DNA from 3 places in the Bacillus sp. CPT56D-587-MTF genome. Region 2 is predicted to be linked to each of the others. Evidence: predicted binding sites of a transcription regulator. Region 2 holds the regulator's gene; each other region holds the start of a gene.

Region 1 (6,939 bases), 1.0 Mb from region 2:
CCGGATATGGAGGCTTTCTATAAAGAACATAAAGAAAACGTAGAAATTTTAGCAATCAACTATACGCCTTCAGAAAAAGGTGGGGGGGCAGAAAAGGTAAGCAATTTTGCTAAAGAAAAAGGAATTACTTTTCCTATTTTATTGGACAAGAACATTGATGTGACAACAGCGTATAAAGTAATTACGATTCCAACTTCGTATTTTATAGATACAAAAGGTGTCATTCAAGATAAGTTTATTGGGCCGATGACGCAAAAAGAGATGGAGAAAAGGGTTGCTAAATTAAAATAATGGTGAAAAGGTAGAGGGGGAGAGTTCCCATTTCTGCCTTTTCTTTTTCAAGTAGTAATAACTTCATGATATGATGTAAGAAATATAATCGTTTAGAGATAAAGGAGTGTATGGAGTGGGGAATGTATCCTTACCGTTAGATTATGTTGTAATTGATTTTGAAACAACAGGATTTAACCCTTATAATGATAAAATTATTCAAGTTGCAGCGGTGAAATATCGTAATCATGAACTCGTAGATCAATTTGTTTCATACGTGAATCCAGAGCGGCCAATTCCGGACCGAATAACGAGTTTAACCGGTATTACCAATTATCGTGTTTCAGATGCACCGACGATTGAAGAGGTATTACCTTTATTTTTAGCATTTTTACATACAAATGTTATTGTGGCCCATAATGCTTCTTTTGATATGCGCTTTTTGAAAAGTAATGTAAATATGCTTGGGTTGCCTGAACCTAAAAATAAAGTAATTGATACTGTATTTTTAGCGAAGAAATACATGAAGCATGCGCCTAATCATAAACTTGAAACGTTAAAGCGAATGCTTGGAATTCGTTTAAGCTCTCATAATGCATTTGACGATTGCATTACGTGTGCTGCTGTTTATCAAAAGTGTGCAGCTATTGAAGAAGAAGGGAAACGAAAAGTAAATAAGGTTATGCTTGATGAAACTGCGGTATATGAAGCGGTGAAAGAAATACTTGCATGTAATAAACGTAATGTAGAATGGCTACGTTGTATGAACGTAGGAAGTTATTTAGATATAAAAGCTTTTTATCCAGTTATGAGAGTAAAGGTAAAAGGACGAAAGAAATATGTATTAACAGAGATATTAGAAGAAGATGTGAAAGAAATATGTACAAGCTTAAAATGTGAACCAGCGTTAAAAAGTGAAGTTGGTAATACGAGAATTATGCTTAATAGCTTAGAGGATGTTATGAGATTAGAAAGTTATATTTTAGAGCAGTATGATTTTGTATTACAGGCGCTTCATGATTATAAAGAAAATGAAATGAATGCAGATGAAAAGTTGAAAGAGTATTTAAATATTATGGTATAAAAAACTCCGTGTGCAATATATTGTACACGGAGTTTTTTTAGGAGTACTAAAACATAAAATTTTCTTACAAATCTGATTAAAGAGTTTTTCGTTTGCTCATACTATGTAATAAGAAAGCGAAGGAGAGAGGGTGAACAACATGAGAAGAAGTCGCCGTAAATCGTTTGAAGAACTTGTAAATGAAAATAAACAACAATTATTAAGCGATCGTGATGCAATTGATCGCATTGAAGAGCGCATTGAAAAACGTTATGAAATGAAACTTTTTAAGCAAGCTGAATAATTCTTAACACTAGTATGATACTAGTGTTAAGGAGGCGATAGTAATGGGTAATCCGAAAAAAAATTCAAAAGACTTTGCACCAAATCATATTGGAACACAATCGAAAAAAGCTGGTGGAAATAAAGGAAAGCAAATGCAAGATCAAACAGGTAAACAACCGATTGTTGATAACGGTTAAAAAGGAGAATGTTATCATTCTTCTTTTTCGTAATCGTAAAATTTTCAACGAGTAAACGCCAATTTTGTGGGAATGGTAAACCGATTTTCCAGTAACTAATACCACCTATACCTTGTTCTTTCATTAAATTGAATTTACTTTGAACAGACCGTGAATCTTCAAACCAAACTTCGTGTTGCACGCCGTTTTCATCAAAATAATTAAAATGAGGAGCTTGGGCTGTGAAATCATAACGAATAGGGACATTATATTTACGAGCTAGTGCAACAGCTGCGACAGAGCTAATTGCTTTTGCGGGTGGATTTCCTTGTTTAAATGGAAGCTTCCAATCAAACCCGTATAAATTTTGCCCCATCATAATTTTTTGGGGAGGCATTTGAGATTTTGCATATTGAAGTACTTCTTTCACCGGACCGATAGGAGAAATTGCCATCGGTGGCCCGCCCTGCCATCCCCAGTCATATGTCATAATGACGACGAAATCAACAATTTGCCCTTGCGCTTTATAATCGTGAGCTTCGAAAAATTTTCCCTTTTGATTTGAACTTGTTTTCGGTACGAGAGTTGTGCTCAATGTGTACCCGCTAGGTAAGCGTGTTTTTACATTTCGTAAAAAGCGATTATACGCCTCGCGGTCTTCAGGTGCTACACTCTCGAAATCGAAATGAATGTCTCGCATGCCATATTTTTGAGCTGTTTGCAAAATGTTAGTAATAAATTTGTTTTGAATCGTTGCGTCGCGTAAAATAACCGATGTTAGATCGGCACTGAAATTACCATTTTCAATATTTGTAATAACGAGCATAGGGATTGTTTTACCCTGCGTTGCAATATTAGCGATTTTAGCTGTTTCAGTAGGTTCTTTTAATGTGCCATCTCTTTTTGCCTCAAAACTAAAATAAGCTAAGTATGTTAAAAATGGATTGATGGCACGTGTAGCATTAACTAAACTCTCTTTAATCGGTATAGTGGAAGGCTGTAAATAAGCGATGGATTCTACAGCTCGTTTTGTACCTTTTGGTACGTATAATTGTTGTCCGACATGGAGAATAGATTTTAAAGATAAATTATTAACTTTAGCTAAACTAGCGAGGGGGACATTATATGTTTGAGAGATTCGATATAGGCTGTCACCAGGCTGTACATAATAATTATTCCCTTTCGTATTAACGATAAGTGCCTGACCAACAACGAGCGTTTCAGCTGGATTTAATCCATTGTCTTTTACTATTTCGTCAGGTGTTGATCCATATTTTGATGCCAAGCTATATACGCTATCACCACTACGAACCGTTACAATTTGAATCATATGCTTGCTCCTTTCGGGAAAAGATTCACTATTTTTATTTTATTTTTGATGTCACTGTATTATGATTAAATGTATGCAAGGTAGCAGAAGTGAAAGAAGGCGAATACATATGTTTGTAGCAGAACATGAAGTTGAAATCCGTTATGCGGAAACAGATCAAATGGGTGTTGTTTACCATTCAAACTACTTAGTGTGGCTTGAGTTAGGTCGCACGAAACTTATACAAGATTTAGGTTTTTCATATGTTGAAATGGAGAAAGAAGGAATTATTTCTCCTGTGTTAGATTTACAAATTTCATACCGTAAAGCGATGCGTTACGGAGAAAAAGCAATCGTAAAAACATGGGTAGATACTGTGAGCCCACTTCGCGTTGTATATGGATATGAAATATATAATGGTGATGGTGAACTTTGTATTACTGCAAGTACAACGAATATTTGTGCGAAAAAAGAAGGGTTCCGCCCTGTATCATTTAAAAAGTTATATCCTGAGTGGTATGCGAAATATGAGGAAATTAAGAAAAAATAAAAAAGCGTGGCAGAAGCCACGTTTTTTTATTTTTCATAATTAAATTGTGGGAAGTCGTCACCTTCGTTAAGTGTAACAGATAAATTATGTCCATCGAAGAACCATTCATCATCGCCTTCAATAAAGAAGTTAATACCTTCTTCTTGAATTTGAACAGCAGGATGTGCAGGATCATCTTTACGAATACCTAAAGAAAGTCCTTTTTGCACAGTACTGCAACCACCGTATTGTACGAAAAAGCGTAGTGTTTCATTTGATTGTAAGTTTAATTCATTTTTATACCATTGTGCTGCTTCTTTTGTTACGGAAAGATTCATGTATAGTTCCTCCAAATTATGTTGCTTTTTCTTTAGTATAAAAAATAACGCAAAAAGACGCTATTAATATGCTTCACGTTTTCTTTTTGCGTTATGTGGGTTACGATCTTATTTTTGCTTTTTTGAAAAGTTTGCTTTTGGTTCAGTTTTATTTATAATTCGTCCGATATTTGCACGGTGTTTATAAATAACCATACCTGTTAATAAACACATCGCAATAATGAAGATTTTATCCCCGCTAACAATGGATGCAATAACAGCAACAACTGCTGTTACCATAGAAGAAAGTGATACGTATCTTGTTGTAAATAAAAGGGTGAAAAATACAACAGCCAATATTGCAAAAACAACTGGTGAATAGCATAATAGCACCCCAGCAGAAGTTGCAACTGCTTTACCACCGCGGAATTTCGCGAAGATTGGATAGACATGTCCAAGAACAGCCGCTAACCCGAACCATAGTGGATGAATATCTAATCCGAAAATCATTGGTAGACTTGTTGCTAATGTCCCTTTTAAAATGTCAGCAATTGTAACGGTAAAACCTGCTTTTTTCCCTAATGTGCGGAATGTGTTTGTTCCGCCTAGATTACCGCTCCCGTGCTCACGAATATCGATTCCGTAGCCGATTTTTCCAACAACTAGTGCAAATGGAATCGAGCCAAGTAAGTAGGCAACGATAAATAAAAGATATGTAGTAACCATAAGTTCAGTCTCCTTTATTCAAATGTGTTGATAAAGGGTAAAAAGAGTTTTTCCCGTATATTGTACCATACATTTGTAAAGAGCACATTTCTTTTTTGTAAATGAAAAATTCATTATTTCGTGAAAAAAATTTCACAGTAATGTTACATTTCTCACAGAAACAGTAAGACTATATGTAGTAACATTTTAATCAAAAGATAACAACATATTGGTGGAGGGTTATAAATGTTACAAAATAATACACGTGGAGAAGAATTAATGAAAGTGTTTGAGACAATAGTCCACGGCAATGAACAAGATTTGATGCAAGAAAATGCAAATGTAGACGGCCGCTCTCCAATGGGCGTAATGGGAACGTTCGCATCTGAGAGTGCAAAATATTATGCTGTTGAGAATTTATTGTCAGATCAAGTGAAAAAAGCGATAAATGAAAATATATTATATCCACATGATTTAGATTTTTATGCAACAGGAACGACGACTTGTTCACAAATTCCGTTAGCGCAAATGCTTGCTAACGGTTTTCATACTGGACATGGACATATGAGACAACCGCAAGACATTAAAAGTGCAGTGGCTCTTTCGTCTATTATTTTTCAAGCGAATCAAAATATGCAGCATGGTGGTCAATCGTTTGCACTCTTTGATATTGATTTAGCACCTTATGTACGAAAAACAATTGAGAGACATAAAAAACGATTACAATCATATCCGCTTACGAAAGAACAAATAGAAGAATTTGCATGGAAAGAAACGGAAAATGATACGTATCAAGCGTGTGAGGCTTTCGTTCATAATTCGAATAGTATGCATAGTAGGGGCGGAGGACAAGTACCGTTTATTTCTATTAATTATGGAACAGATACATCAAAAGAAGGAAGAATGTTAATTAAACAACTTTTAAAAGCGACACAAGCTGGACTTGGTAAAGGAGAGACACCGATTTTTCCGATTCAAATTTTCAAGATGAAAAAAGGTGTGAATTTTGAAGAAAGTGATCCGAACTACGATTTATTTGAATTAGCATTAGAGACAACCGCAGAGCGATTATTCCCTAACTTTTCATTTTTAGATGCTCCGTTTAATGCAGTGCATTATGATGGAAGACCAGAAAGTGAAGTATGTTACATGGGATGTCGTACCCGTGTTATGTCTAATATACATGGAGAAGAAACAGCGATTGGTAGAGGGAATTTATCATTTACGTCTATTAATTTAGTGAAATTAGCGTTAATTAGTGGTTCAAAAGAAGCGTTTTTTGAAGCGCTAAACTATTATTTAGATTTAGGAATTAAGCAGCTATTAGAAAGATATGCGTATCAATGTACGAAGCGAGCAAGAGATTTTCAGTTTTTATATTCACAAGGTGTATGGCGTGGTGGAGAAACGTTGCAGCCTGAAGACTCCGTAGCCTCGATTTTAAAACAAGGGACGTTAAGTATTGGTTTTATCGGTCTTGCGGAATGTTTAGTAGCTTTAACAGGAAAGCATCATGGGGAAGATGAAGAATCATGGAAACTTGGGTATGAAATTATTTCCTTTATGAGAGATAGAATGGATAAAGCGACAGAAGAACATCAACTGAATTTCTCAGTAATTGCAACTCCAGCAGAAGGATTATCAGGGAAGTTTGTGAAAAAAGATAGAAAAGAATTTGGCGTGATTAGCGGCATAACGAACCATAATTACTATACGAATTCATTCCATATTCCAGTTTATTATAACATTCAAGCGATAAATAAAATTCGTTTAGAAGGTCCGTTCCATGCTCTATGTAACGGGGGACATATTACTTATATTGAACTAGACGGAGCAGCAATGCATAACAAAAAGGCATTAAAACAAATTGTACAAGCCATGGCAGAACATGGCGTTGGATACGGTTCAATTAATCATCCTGTTGACCGTTGTAAGTGCTGTAGTTATCACGGGGTTATTGGGAATGAATGTCCAAGTTGCGGGAATGAAGATGAGGCTAATATAGAAAGAATTCGCCGTATAACAGGCTATCTTGTAGGAGATATGTCAAAGTGGAATAGTGCGAAACGTAGTGAAGAGATAGATCGGGTGAAACATAAATGAAAGTGATGAATATTATTCATGATAGTGTAGTAGATGGAGAAGGATTGCGGACAGTCGTGTTTTTTGCGGGCTGTCCGCATCGTTGCGTTGGTTGCCACAATCCGAAATCGTGGAATATTTGCAACGGAACGGAAATGACAGTAGAAGAAATTGTGAAAGAGATTGCAAGTAATCCATTAACT
Region 2 (6,939 bases):
GATACGTGCATTTAAATCAGAAGGATCTAAGTTTTCCATAGTTGCCTGTAAAATATCCGTTGGCATATATACACTTTGAACAAGTTTTTCATATTTCTTTCTCTCGTCATGCGCTACTTTTCTAACGCAGCGATCGTATTGAATATCAATCATCTTCCCTTGAATAACAAGCTTTGGCTCGTACCCTTGTAGCATATTTTTACATGAGCCTAAATCCGGACAATCCACGCAACCTACACTTTGTCCAATATATTCATATAACTTCACAAGACTGCGCTCAATCATAGAAGTCGTTACTTCACCCTTATGTTCATCTATAAATTCTTTCACACGCGGATGCGCCATTACTTCTGCCTTTAATACTTCATATCTATTTTTAAAGTTTTCATTTTCCATTAATTTTGCAAATGAATTTTGAATATGCTCCATTTTCTCACCTCAAAGAGCGTTCATTCTCTTCTATTAATCACGCTTATATTTTTTTAACACTTCTTCTAGTCGTTTTCGTTCATCTTCTAGCGTACTTGCATCTTTTTCTACACTTACATCTTTCTTCACTGTTTCTTTCTCTTGTTCTTTCGGCTCTTCTTCCTTAAGCCAATCTGGCACCATTTCTTTCCGCACCGTTTTCTTCGCCGTACGGCCTTTTTTCTTCGTCTCAGCCCACTCTTGATATTGACGGTTCTCTTCTTTCGCTAACGCCATCGCGTCCGCTACTGTACCGACCTTTTTACGTGCCCAATGCCCAGCAATCTTCTCGACATACGTTTTCGCAAGTTTCATATCTGAGCGTAGCATAACGTAATAAATAAGTACATTCACAACTCCTGGTGTCAATTTTTGATTAATCATGACATCTTCAACGATCTGCAAGTCCGCTTTCGTTGCCTCTGCACCACCAGAAATCTCTTTCAATAGTTGTTTTGGTGAGATTTCCTCTAGCTGCTTTATTAGCATCTCCTCTTGCGATGAAGGCTCTTTCTCTTTCATCGTACGTGCAGCATGAGGCTGTACTCTTTCACTTAATACCGGTAATGCTTGACCATTTTCAAATTGATACCAATCGCGCGCTCCTTTTCTAAGCCTTTCCATATCAATTGTTTGCATCTCTGTCACTGCACCAAGAACGATATTTTGCATCGATAACACATCTACACCATACACGTAAGCAAGTGTTATAACGCAGTCTCTCACTTGATCTGTAATCGCCTTTTTAGGAACAAGAGCGGACAATCCATCTACAAATAAAGAGAAATCAAAGAAATCATTCCAAACTTTCGGAGCGTCTCCCTTCTCGTTACTTGGCATAGTTGTCGTTTTTGGAATACGAAGGTCTTCTTGCGCATGCTCAAGTTGTCCTGGATTAAACGAACCAAACACATCATTGAAAGAACGCGTAACATTTTCATAAGAAGCAAAATCAAATTCTTCTTCTAAGAAATATTGCTTTACTTGATTATATTTTGTCCTGCTCAATCGATTGTATAAAAAGATACTTAAAACAATATCATCAAAAAACTGCTTCGGAGATAAAGGTGGTTGCAACTCATATATGAACATTCGAATATCTTTTTCTTTCTTAATATATACCTTCAAAAGCCCAATTGCCTCTAACTTTACTCGTTCCTCATATACTTCAGGAAGTTGCATTTGCATAGTCACCATAAGGGAATGATGCGTATTCTCTTTTCCAAATACACGATCTTGCTCAAGCTCTCCCCATAGTGTCATGTATAAGCTAAAAGCTCTACTACCTATTAACGGCTGATACAACATCGTTAACACTTTTCGGTCGTAATTGTGCAGTAGTCCTTTCGCACTTACTTTATAACGATCAATCGGCAATAGCTCCATCCATGACTGTTTTTCCATTCTTGCTTTTCCTTTCTCTCATCCAATCTATCCTCTACTTCATTCGTTCTATCTTCATTATATAAATTCTTAGTGAAAAAGAGCTATTAGCTTGCGCTTCTAGCTCTCTTATCCTATTACTTACGGTATGTAAAGAGAATAAAATACAACTTCTACTCTCTTTCTTTTTGCAGTATATCTTTTAATTCTTCAATAAATACATTTAAATCTTTAAATTGACGATATACAGAAGCAAAACGTACGTAAGCAACATCATCAATATCGCGAAGTTCTTCCATAACAATTTCACCAATCATATCACTTTTCACTTCTGATATACCTAAATTACGCAGTTCACGTTCCACGCTTTGTGTTACTTCTTCTAATTGTCTTAAAGATACTGGTCTTTTTTCACACGCTTTAATTAAACCGCGTAAAATCTTTTCTTTATTAAACTCTTCTCGTGTGCCTTCTTTTTTTACAACGATAAGAGGTGACTCTTCTACCCTTTCAAAGGTCGTAAAGCGACTTAAGCAGCTTTCACACTCTCTCCTTCTTCGAATAGAGCGCCCCTCGTCTACCGGACGCGAATCTAACACTCTTGTACCATTATGAGAACAGGATGGACAACGCAATTCATTCACTCCTTTACACTATACTCTTTATTTTTCTCTACTCACTTCACCTAAAATATATATACAATATTATATAACTCATTCTAACTCTCTTACCACTTTAAGTTCCAGCGCATCACTTTATCATCTCATCCTTAAAAATAAGATGGTATATAGGGCACTACCTCATTTGCAAGAATCCAATTTATTCAACTAACGAGTACGTTATATTTTCCCTTTTTTATAAACTAAAAAAGAGGTGCATTATACACCTCTTTACATTTTAAATCAATTATGTTCTTTTTTAAAGAGCTTTTGTTTCTCTCTGCTTAATTTCGAAGCTACCAGTGCCTCGAGGAAGCTCGATGCTCTCACGCGTTTTCGCGTTTAAACCTTCTGCAATATATTCTGCAGCAACATTTGGATCAATACGATCCCCACAAGTATAAACATCAATACTTGCGTAACCGTGCTCCGGAAAGCTATGAATTGTTAAATGTGATTCTGAGATAATTACTACTCCACTTACACCTTGTGGTGCAAATTTATGGAAAGCAACCTCACGCACTTCAGCACCAGCTCTTAGTGCTGCATCCACAAATAATTGTTCAATATACGGCATGTCATTAAGCTTGTCGAAATCGCAATCCCAAAGTTCAGCGATCACGTGACGACCCATCGTATCCATAGTATCCATTCTACAGTTCCCCCTTGTAAATTTATTCTAACTGTTCGAATTGAAAACTAATTTGCAATTTGGCTTGCTCCACTACCACGGGGGAAAGTTAGTCCAGAGAGGTCCTAACCCTTTAAGTAGTGACTACGTACCTCAGCTCTTAAGTTTACGAGTGTTAGTATACTTTGTTTATTTTCATTTTGCAACAACAGTTTTTTCGATTTTCTGTCATATTTTCCTCTTTACTTTTCCCTAAAAAAATAAACGATTCACAAATGCAGTAATCACAACGTTTCGTGGTATGTCCACTTTTTAAAATATACTTATATAATTTTTTTCCTTTTCAGAAAAAATTAAAAAAAGAGGGCAAATATCGCCTTGCCCTCTCCTCCCTTATTCACTTAAATGTGTTGCACATTTTCTTGTTTCGCTAACTCTTCAACAACTAACGTTACAAGATCTACAACACGACGAGAGTAACCCCACTCGTTATCATACCAAGCAAGTACTTTCACTTTACGATCACCCATTACCATTGTAGATAAACCATCGATAATAGCTGAGTGTGTATTTGTATTAAAGTCGATAGATACTAAAGGCTCTTCGCTGAATTCTACAATACCTTTTAACGCACCGTTTGCAACAGTTTTGAATGCATCGTTAATAGCTTCAACTGTCACATCGCGTTTTACATCTACTACTAAATCAACAAGAGACACGTTTGGTGTTGGTACACGAAGTGCCATACCATGAAGTTTTCCGTTTAAATGTGGAAGAACTTTTGCTAGCGCTTTCGCAGCACCTGTCGTTGTCGGAATGATTGATTGTCCGCAAGCACGTGCTCTTCTTAAATCTTTATGTGGGTTATCAATATTTTTTTGGTCATTTGTATAAGCGTGAACTGTCGTCATTAAACCGTTTTCAATTCCAAACTGCTCATCTAACACCTTCACAACAGGCGCTAAACAATTTGTTGTACAAGATGCATTTGAAATAACAGTATGTTTTGTAATATCTAATTGGTCTTCGTTCACACCAACTACAATTGTTACATCTTCATTTTTACCAGGCGCTGTTAAAATAACTTTTTTCGCTCCAGCTTCAACGTGAAGAATTGCTTTTTCTTTCGAATTAAATTTACCAGTTGCTTCAATTACAACTTCAACACCTAAATCTGTCCAAGGCAATTCCTTTGGATCGCGGTTGTTTAAAAGGCGAATCATTTTTCCATCAACTAATAAGTGATCTTCAAATGCTTCTACTGTTCCGTCAAACTTGCCATGAACTGTATCATATTTAATTAAGTGTGCTAACGTTTCAGATGGATAGCTTGCATTGATTGCTACAATTTCGAATGCGCTTTCTTTTATTGCTTGACGAAATACCATTCTCCCAATACGTCCAAATCCATTAATTGCCACACGAGTCATAATATGTTATCCCCCTTGAATGCGTTATACTATTTATCTCCAATCCCAATAATAGTATAACACAAAAAGGGGATATGTCACTAAGCATTTTCATTAATTTCACAATTTTTTAGTCAATAATGTTCCACTTTTTTAAAATTACCTGCAATTGTGTTTTCGTTCCCATAATTGTGCCATCATTATTTATCACTTCATCTGCATTTTTCACTTTTTCTTCTAACGGCATTTGAGATTGAATACGAGCTGTTGCTTCTTCTTCTAAAAAGTTATTTCGTTTCATTAAACGTTCTAATTGCGTATGCGGCTTAACCGCTACAACTAAAATGCGGTCAACGAGACTTGTTAATTTGCTTTCAAATAAGAGAGGAATATCTAACACAACCGCTTGCATACCTTCTTTTATGTACATTTCCTTTTGCCTATTCATTTCCTCACGCACTGCAGGATGAACAATTTTATTTAACTGCAATCGTTTTTCTTCATTATAGAAAACGACACTTCCTAGTTTTGGACGATCTAGTTCTCCATCCTCTTGTAACACTTCCGTTCCAAATACTTCTACTATTTTGTTATATGCTGGTTTTCCTCGCTCTACAACTTCTCTTGCGATAATATCTGCATCAATAACTGGTATGCTCAGTTCACGAAACATTTGAGACACTGTACTTTTTCCGCTTGCAATGCCTCCCGTTAATCCAATTACTACTGTCATAATAATCCTCCTCATAATAAAAGGCGCGAAACTAATGTTCCACGCCCATACTTACATTTTCCAAATTCCAATAATGATGAGTAATACTCCAGGCAGGAATGTAAATTTTTGTAACCACTTCATATTTGATAAAACCGTTCCAAGTTTCATTCCAATAAATAAAAACAAAGAACTCATAACTGCAACTAATATCGCCATCATAGCGGGTGCATACCCTAATAAAGATGCACCAATTCCGGCACCAAATGAATCTACAGAAAGAGCTATACCAAGAAGTAATGCTTCTCCTGCAGAAATGGTGCCTGATTTATCAAAATCTGCAACAGTCGGTTTCCGTAAAATTTGAATCACTAGGCCTAGCGAGGCAATCTCTAATTTCCAGACCTTCTCCTCTTGCTTCGGTTCTTCTTTTCTCTCACTTCGAAAAAATTGATATAATACCCAAATCCCTATTCCAATAAGAACAAGCCCACCGATACGCGTTACGATAACAGGTGAAAATACTTTCGCGATCATATGTCCAATTCCCATTGAAACAAGCATAACAGCCGCTGAACACATTCCGATAATTATAATTGATCTTAGTGGAATTCTTACGCTTCTTAAACCATATGTTAGCCCTACACTACAGCTATCTAAGCTTAATGTAAAAGCTAATAAAATAAGAGATAAATAAAGGTACATCGGTAAGCTCCTCCCTTATACATAGCTCTGCTGTATGTATATGACAAATGCCTATCCGATGTTATCTCTTTTCTATATTCTAGGCTGACAAATTGGGCAGTAATGCGTTCCTCGCCCGCCAACAACTGTTTTTTCTAATATCGTACCACAAGTTACGCACGGCTCTCCTTTTTTCCCATATACATTTAGGAGTTCTTGGAACGAACCAATTTGCCCTTGTGAGTTGATATACGTCCGAATTGTACTTCCGCCACGCTTTACTGCTTCGCCTAGCGTTGTAACGGTAGCCTCATAAATTCGCTCAATTTCTTCTACTGTTAAAGACGAAGCTTCTCGTTCTGGATGGATTTGAGAACGGAATAAAACTTCATCTACATATATATTTCCAAGCCCTACTAAAAGACGCTGGTCCAGTAGCACAACTTTTATTTTACGATTTGTCTTTTGTAATCTTTCTTGTAAATACTGCGGTGTCATTTCAGCATCAAATGGCTCCGGACCTAAGTCAGCAAGAGGCATTTGGTTCATTTCTTCACCTTTCTTAAAGAGATGCATCGTACCAAACTTTCTCACATCTTTATAATGTAATTCCGTTCCATCTGTAAATAAGAAACGGACGTGCGTATGTTTATCAATCGGCTCATCCTCTTGATGTAATAAAAACTTACCTTCCATACGCAAATGTGAAACAATGACATAATTCGTTACATATAAAAGCAAAAACTTTCCTCTTCGCTTTATATTTTCAATCTTCTCGCCTTTTAGCATTTCTTTAAAGATTTCTGCATCATCCGGTCGTTTCACTATTTTTGGATAAGTAACAATAACATCTTCAATCGTTTTTCCTGTTACAAGATTTTCAAGTGTCCGTCTGACGTTTTCAACCTCTGGTAATTCAGGCATTTCATCACTTCCTTATTTTGCGTCGTACCAAGTTGGACCGTAAGAATAATCAACTTTCAGCGGAACTGC
Region 3 (6,939 bases), 3.1 Mb from region 2:
CCCTCCTAGTTCTATTTGTATATTGTAGCATAGTGGTATGGAACTTTGCATAATTGAATGCCGAAATGTTTGATATAGAGAAGTAGCTATGTTAGTATATGATATTTAGTGGACATATAGTAAAACGATATTGTTTGCGAAATAACGAAAATAAAATCATGGCATAACAACGAGATAAAGTGAAACGTTAATCAGTAAGATTTTTTGTTCATTCCACGACTGATTAGTAGTCAACACCAATCGCACTACCTGCAAATAGCGGGATAAATTTACAGTTGTTGACCTATAGAATATACGATAAAATAAAATATTGCAGAGAGGTGAAATACATGGATAAAGAATTAGCAAATACAATTTTAGATCAGCTAAAAAATGGTGAAATAAAGGAGTATGTTGTTACGAAAGATGTATTTTATACGTTCAGAGAAGTTGTTGTAAATAGAGAAGACTTTAAGCATTTCATTGGTAACGCACAGCGAGGCGGGCAAGTGATTTATACATATTCAGAAACGCCACGTTCATAAAGAGGAATTTTGATCAGCAGGGCATCTCTCACTGATTAGTAGCCTTTCACCAATCGGACGTTTAATGCGGGATAAATAAAAGATAAAGGAGAGGGGAATTATGGGCGATTTTAAACAAGGCATTTTACCACATTGGGATTATATGTGGAAAGATAGAGCCGGCAATCGATTTATGGGAATGGTTATGTATCCAGAGAAACGAAAATGTTCAGCAAAAATGCTTCGGAAAATAAAAAGAGCATATGAAGAAGCAGTAGAAATTAAAGTAACTGTACAAGTTCGACATACATATCAGTACGTAGAAGGAATGATTGTATACTTTGATGAAGAGGCTCCGGTATGTACAATGATTGATAAAGATGAAAATCCGCATCATATATTTGTAAAAGATATTTTGCGCATTGAGCACTCTGAATAAACTTTTCATAAATAAATTGAAGTTCCATAATAATAATCTTTTTCTATAATAGTTATCTTTTAGTATGTAACGAGAAACGAAAGTATATGTATAATATATTTAATAAGGTAAATTTGATAAATGTAATCGTTTTTTAGAGCAGATTATAGTTTCATATCTGTTCTTTTTTGCGTGATGCTGGAGAAATATATTTCTTCAGCATCTACCGTTTTATGACAAAATATATTGTTAACTTTTTTAAAAATAAGGTTAAATTCGTTGACAACTTTTTTGAAAAGCACTTTATTGACATGAGTTTTAGAATGTTGTTTCATAGTCATTGTATTGAAAAAAAACGGCTATCATGTCGAAAAGTAAAAGTTAAAAAAAGAAAGAATTTATACATATATCTTGTGTCTTATTTTGAAACGTAATACAATATATAGAGAAATCAAGAACAACATATAGAGAATATAGATTTGAGAGGGAGGGTCGGAAATGTTAGTTGCATATGATTCTATGACAGGAAACGTGAAGCGTTTCATTCACAAATTAAATATGCCGGCCGTTCAAATTGATGAAGATCTAGTAATAGATGAAGACTTTATTCTTATTACGTATACAACAGGTTTTGGCAATGTACCAGAACGTGTTTTAGACTTTTTAGAGCGCAATAATGAAAAATTAAAAGGCGTATCTGCAAGCGGCAATCGTAACTGGGGAGACATGTTCGGTGCAAGTGCTGACAAGATTTCTACTAAATATGAAGTGCCTATTGTATCAAAATTTGAGTTATCTGGAACAAATAACGATGTAGAATATTTTAAGGAAAGGGTGCGGGAGATTGCGACACATTGAACTGAATAATGAAATCACGCAAATGCAGGACGGTTTTTATCAGCTTCATAAAGATAAAGAGGCATTAGAAGTCTTTATGGAAGAAGCTAGAGAGAATACCGTTCCTTTTAATAGCGTGGCAGAGCGAATGGAGTATATGAAAGAACATGATTACTATTACAACGTTCTGGACGAGTATAGCTTGGAGGAAGTAGAGGAAGTATATAACATCGCTTATGGTGAAAACTTCGAGTTCCAATCTTATATGGCAGCATCTAAGTTCTACAAAGATTATGCGTTAAAAACGAATGATCAAAAACAATACTTAGAAAGCTATGAAGATCGTGTAGCAATTGTTTCATTATACTTAGGACGCGGTGATGTTTCGAAGGCAAGACAATTCGCAAGCATGATTGTAAAACAAAACTACCAACCAGCGACACCAACCTTTTTAAATGCGGGAAGAAGCAGAAGAGGAGAAATGGTGTCTTGTTTCTTGTTAGAGATGGACGATAGCTTAAATTCGATCGGCTTTAACATTAATACTGCGATGCAATTATCGAAAATCGGCGGGGGAGTAGCTTTAAACTTATCTAAGCTACGCGCACGCGGTGAGCAAATTAAAGGTATCGACAACGCTGCAAGTGGCGTAGTACCTGTTATGAAATTGCTTGAAGATTCGTTTTCATATGCGAATCAGCTTGGCCAACGAAAAGGTGCCGGTGCAGTATATTTAAACATTTTCCATTGGGATATTATTGAATTCCTTGATACAAAAAAAATAAATGCCGATGAGAAGAGCCGTATTCAGTCTCTATCAATCGGAATTATCGTTCCAAGTAAGTTCTTTGAGCTTGCTGAGAAAAACGAACCTTTCCATGTTTTCGCGCCTTACACGGTGTATAAAGAATACGGAAAGCATTTAGATGACATTGATATCGATGAAATGTACGATGAATTAATGAGCAATCCGAAAGTGAAGAAGAAGCCACTAGATATTAGTGCACGTGATATGCTTATTAAAATCGCTATGATTCAGCTTGAGTCTGGTTACCCATACTTAATGTTTAAATCAAATGCAAATAATCAACATCCATTGAAGGATATTGGAACTGTGAAGATGTCGAACTTATGTACAGAAATCTTCCAGCTTCAAGAAACTTCAGAAATAAATGATTACGGTACAGATGACATTATCCGTCGTGATATTAACTGTAACTTAGGATCGTTAAATATCGTAAACGTAATGGAAAATAAAGAAATTCGTGAAGCAGTTCATGCGGGAATGGAAGCTTTAACAGCTGTTTCTGATATGACGATTATTCCGAATGCACCAACTGTGAAAAAAGCAAATGACGAGCTTCATTCAGTTGGACTTGGAGCAATGAACTTACACGGATATTTAGCAAAAAATAAAATCGCTTATGAAAGTGCAGAAGCGAAAGAATTCGCTCGTACATTCTTTATGATGTTAAATTACTACTCTATTGAGAAAAGTATGGAAATCGCTACAGAAAAAGGCGAGACATTTAAGGACTTCGATAAATCTGATTATGCGAATGGCACATACTTCGAAAAGTATGAAACGACAGATTACAGCCCAGTAACTGAAAAAGTTCAGCAACTATTTGAAGGAATTCATATTCCAACAAAAGAAGATTGGACAAGTTTAAAAGAGCAAGTGCAGAAGAATGGTTTATACAACTCATATCGTCTTGCCATTGCTCCAACACAATCAATCAGTTACGTTCAAAATGCAACTTCAAGCGTAATGCCGATCGTAAGTCAAATCGAATCAAGAACATATGCGAATGCGACAACATATTATCCAATGCCGTATTTATCAAAAGATACGTTCTGGTACTATAAATCTTCTTACGATATGAATCAGTTTAAATTAATTGATTTAATCGCAGAAATTCAAGAACATATTGACCAAGGAATTAGTACAATTCTTTACGTTAATAGTGATATTTCAACACGTGAATTAGCACGTTACTACATCTATGCACATAAAAAAGGCTTAAAGAGTCTGTATTATACGAGAACACGTAAATTAAGCGTGGAAGAGTGTGTGGCTTGTACCGTTTAATATAAAAAGTGAGACATGATGAGCAGGGTTTTCTGAACCCTGCTCATGCTTAGTTATCATATTTAGAGAAGGGGCGATTTAATGCGTGCGGTAAACTGGAACAAAAAAGAAGATGATTTTAGTTTAATGTTTTGGAAGCAAAACATCGCTCAGTTTTGGACAGAAGAAGAAATTGCGGTTTCGTCTGACAAAAATACTTGGGTGCAATTATCGAAAGAAGAGCAAATTGCTTATAAGCGTGTATTAGGTGGTTTAACACTTTTAGATACGAAACAAGGTGGCGAAGGAATGCCACTTGTACTGGTTCATCTTGAAAATTTACAAGCGAAAAGTGTATTAGCTTTCATGGGAGCTATGGAAGAAGTACATGCGAAAAGTTATAGTCACATTTTCACAACATTAGCTACAGAAGAAGAGATTGATGATATTTTTGACTGGGTAGACAATCATCCGTTACTTGAGAAAAAAGCTGGTATTATTACTAGTTACTATCGTCGTTTATTAAAGCCTGAAGTAACAAAAAAAGAGTTATACATGGCAATGGTAGCAAGTGTGTTCTTAGAAAGTTACTTATTCTATAGCGGATTCTTCTATCCACTTTACTTAGCTGGTCAAGGAAAACTAACAGCAAGTGGTGAGATTATCAACTTGATAATTCGTGATGAGTCAATTCACGGCGTATTCGTCGGTATTTTAGCACAACAAATCTTCGCAGAACTTTCTGCAGAAGAGCAACAAGAAGTGCAAAAAGAAACACAAGAGTTATTAATGGAACTATATGAAATTGAAATGGCCTATACAGAAGAAATTTACACTTCTATCGGTCTTGTAGAAGATGTAAATCGTTTCGTTCGTTACAATGCGAATAAAGGGCTTATGAACTTAGGACTTGAGCCGAAGTTTGAAGAAGAAGAAATTAACCCAATCGTTTTAAATGGTTTACGTACAGATACGAAAAACCATGATTTCTTCTCTGTAAAAGGAAATGGTTACGTAAAAGCAACGAACGTTGAAAAGTTAGCTGACGATGACTTCGTGTTTAACTTTTAATATAGGATTATAAAGAAAAACTGTCTTATTCATTGATAAGACAGTTTTTCTTTATAATTTTGTTTACATAACACTATTATTTTTGTATAGCGATTTATATTTGGGAAGTTCTATTCGTTTAACGGATAGAACTTTTTTGTAATTAAATGGGTATTTACAAACTTTTTGTATCGGTGTATTATTTAACTAGTACACTGATACAAAAGGAGGGAAGAAATGAAAATAGAGTTTTCTCCAAATACACCAATTTACATTCAGGTAATGGAATACATAAAAAAAGAGATCGTAACAGGACATTTATTACCTGGTGATAAAATTCCCTCTGTCCGTGAATTAGCGAGTGAATTACAAGTGAATCCAAATACGATTCAGCGTACATTTCAAGAGCTAGAACGGGATGGAGTTGTTGTCACACGTAGAGGAATGGGACGGTATGTAACGAATGAAGGGGAGAAAATTATGGAGCTGCGAAAAGAGATGGCGAAAGAATTACTTCATTCTTTTATAGATGGAATGGACAATTTAGGTTTTTCAGAAGAAGAAATTCTTACAATTCTTCGTTCTTCATTACATGATAAGAGGGAGGAGAGCCAATGACAGAGCTATTGAAAATAGAAAACTTATGGAAGAGATACGGATTAAAAGCAGTGATCCGTGAATTAAACATAGAGATTACGGAAGGGAAAATCGTTGGGCTTGTTGGAGATAACGGGAGCGGGAAAACGACGTTATTGAAAATGATTGCAGGCTTGCAACACCCTTCTGAAGGTAGTATTACAATAGACGGTAAAAAGGTAGGGTTACAGACGAAAGAAATTGTTTCATTTATGTCCGATAAGCCAATCTTTGATGATTGGATGACTGTAAAAGACGCTTTATTTTTCTACCGAGATTTTTATAAAGACTTCGATATTCAAAAAGCGGTAGATACGATTGCAGAATTTAAAATACCGTTAGAAGAAAAAATTACAGCATTGTCAAAAGGTATGGTTGAGAAGCTGCAGATTATTTTAACGTTTTCTCGAAAAGCGAAGCTATATGTACTGGATGAGCCATTGGGCGGGATTGATCTTGTTTCTAGAGAACATGTACTTGAGTTAATACTTAAATTTTATCGTGAAGATTGTACGCTACTTATATCGACTCATTTAATAAGAGAAATCGAAAATATATTCGATGAAGTAATCTTTTTGAAAGATGGAGAAATAATATTGCATGAAAATGTGGAAGAACTACGATTTCAAAAGGGTAAAGCAGTACATGAGCTGTTTAAGGAGGCCTATGAGAAATGAGTCAGCTTTTTCTTTATCTATATAATTGTAATAAGAGAAAGATAGCCATTATTTACTTTGGTTTTATTACAGTTTCATTAATTCTTTTATTTAATATGAAAGGAGTTTCAGGAGTTAGAATTTCAGGTAGGCAAGATATAATTATTATTATATTCTTTATCGTACTAGGTATAAATGGATTTGCAATTCTTTTAACAGGTATATCGTCTTTTCGGAAAATGTTAAAAAACTCTATGCTACGTTATACTTCTATTTCAGCAAAAAAGTATATATGTGCAAATAGTTTATTCTGTGTACTACTCTTTATGATTTTGCTAGGAATAGGAATCATTTTTCTATACTATTTTTCTTTAAATATTTACAATGGAAAAACTAATTTAGGTATTCAGCAAGCAATACACAGTTTATATAATTATGGAATATTACATCATATGTTATCTATTTTCTTATGGGGACTAGATTTTCTTAATATGCTAGTTTCTATTTATTTCATTATAGTAATTGTAAAACTATTAAATGTGAAATCATCTATGAATAAAGTTGCTTGTTTAGTTTTATTCGTCATTTTTACCGCATTTAATGGAGGAATAACGTATATTTTTCAGCAAATAGAAAAGTATGTGTTTGCTATAAATAATATTGGATTTATAGATCAAAATGGTTTTTTAAATACATCATTTTATTCTGGTACAGAGGTTACAATTTTAAATCTATTTTTTAATTGTTTATTAACAATTATATTACTAG

What was found. The regulator NrdR, encoded in region 2, represses ribonucleotide reductase genes. The targets are predictions, from matches to a motif close to AACACNATATATNGTGTT.
Region 1: AC3WVZ_RS16520 (anaerobic ribonucleoside triphosphate reductase) is a predicted target of NrdR. The motif match lies at 4,841-4,858, and genes of this name have one in related genera.
Region 3: nrdI (class Ib ribonucleoside-diphosphate reductase assembly flavoprotein NrdI) is a predicted target of NrdR. The motif match lies at 1,354-1,371, and genes of this name have one in related genera.

Annotation. Positions count from the first base shown of each region.
Region 1 covers NZ_JBYTEF010000001.1:3,213,588-3,220,526, reverse strand. The annotation lists gene AC3WVZ_RS16560 (redoxin domain-containing protein) at 1-291, shown strand, start outside; gene AC3WVZ_RS16555 (3'-5' exonuclease) at 407-1,354, shown strand; gene AC3WVZ_RS16550 (FbpB family small basic protein) at 1,494-1,637, shown strand; gene sspN (acid-soluble spore protein SspN) at 1,681-1,815, shown strand; partial or broken gene AC3WVZ_RS16540 (glycoside hydrolase family 18 protein) at 1,838-3,124, opposite strand; gene AC3WVZ_RS16535 (acyl-CoA thioesterase) at 3,234-3,653, shown strand; gene AC3WVZ_RS16530 (HesB/YadR/YfhF family protein) at 3,680-3,970, opposite strand; gene plsY (glycerol-3-phosphate 1-O-acyltransferase PlsY) at 4,079-4,675, opposite strand; gene AC3WVZ_RS16520 (anaerobic ribonucleoside triphosphate reductase) at 4,901-6,757, shown strand; gene nrdG (anaerobic ribonucleoside-triphosphate reductase activating protein) at 6,754-6,939, shown strand, end outside.
Region 2 covers NZ_JBYTEF010000001.1:4,218,678-4,225,616, forward strand. The annotation lists gene dnaI (primosomal protein DnaI) at 1-429, opposite strand, end outside; gene AC3WVZ_RS21740 (replication initiation and membrane attachment family protein) at 463-1,872, opposite strand; gene nrdR (transcriptional regulator NrdR) at 2,025-2,486, opposite strand; gene speD (adenosylmethionine decarboxylase) at 2,770-3,153, opposite strand; gene AC3WVZ_RS21755 (glyceraldehyde-3-phosphate dehydrogenase) at 3,543-4,571, opposite strand; gene coaE (dephospho-CoA kinase) at 4,681-5,283, opposite strand; gene ytaF (sporulation membrane protein YtaF) at 5,335-5,967, opposite strand; gene mutM (DNA-formamidopyrimidine glycosylase) at 6,040-6,870, opposite strand; gene polA (DNA polymerase I) at 6,883-6,939, opposite strand, start outside.
Region 3 covers NZ_JBYTEF010000001.1:1,073,124-1,080,062, forward strand. The annotation lists gene ykzS (protein YkzS) at 330-524, shown strand; gene AC3WVZ_RS05610 (hypothetical protein) at 625-942, shown strand; gene nrdI (class Ib ribonucleoside-diphosphate reductase assembly flavoprotein NrdI) at 1,420-1,779, shown strand; gene nrdE (class 1b ribonucleoside-diphosphate reductase subunit alpha) at 1,766-3,850, shown strand; gene nrdF (class 1b ribonucleoside-diphosphate reductase subunit beta) at 3,932-4,900, shown strand; gene AC3WVZ_RS05630 (GntR family transcriptional regulator) at 5,117-5,497, shown strand; gene AC3WVZ_RS05635 (ABC transporter ATP-binding protein) at 5,494-6,192, shown strand; gene AC3WVZ_RS05640 (ABC transporter permease) at 6,189-6,939, shown strand, end outside.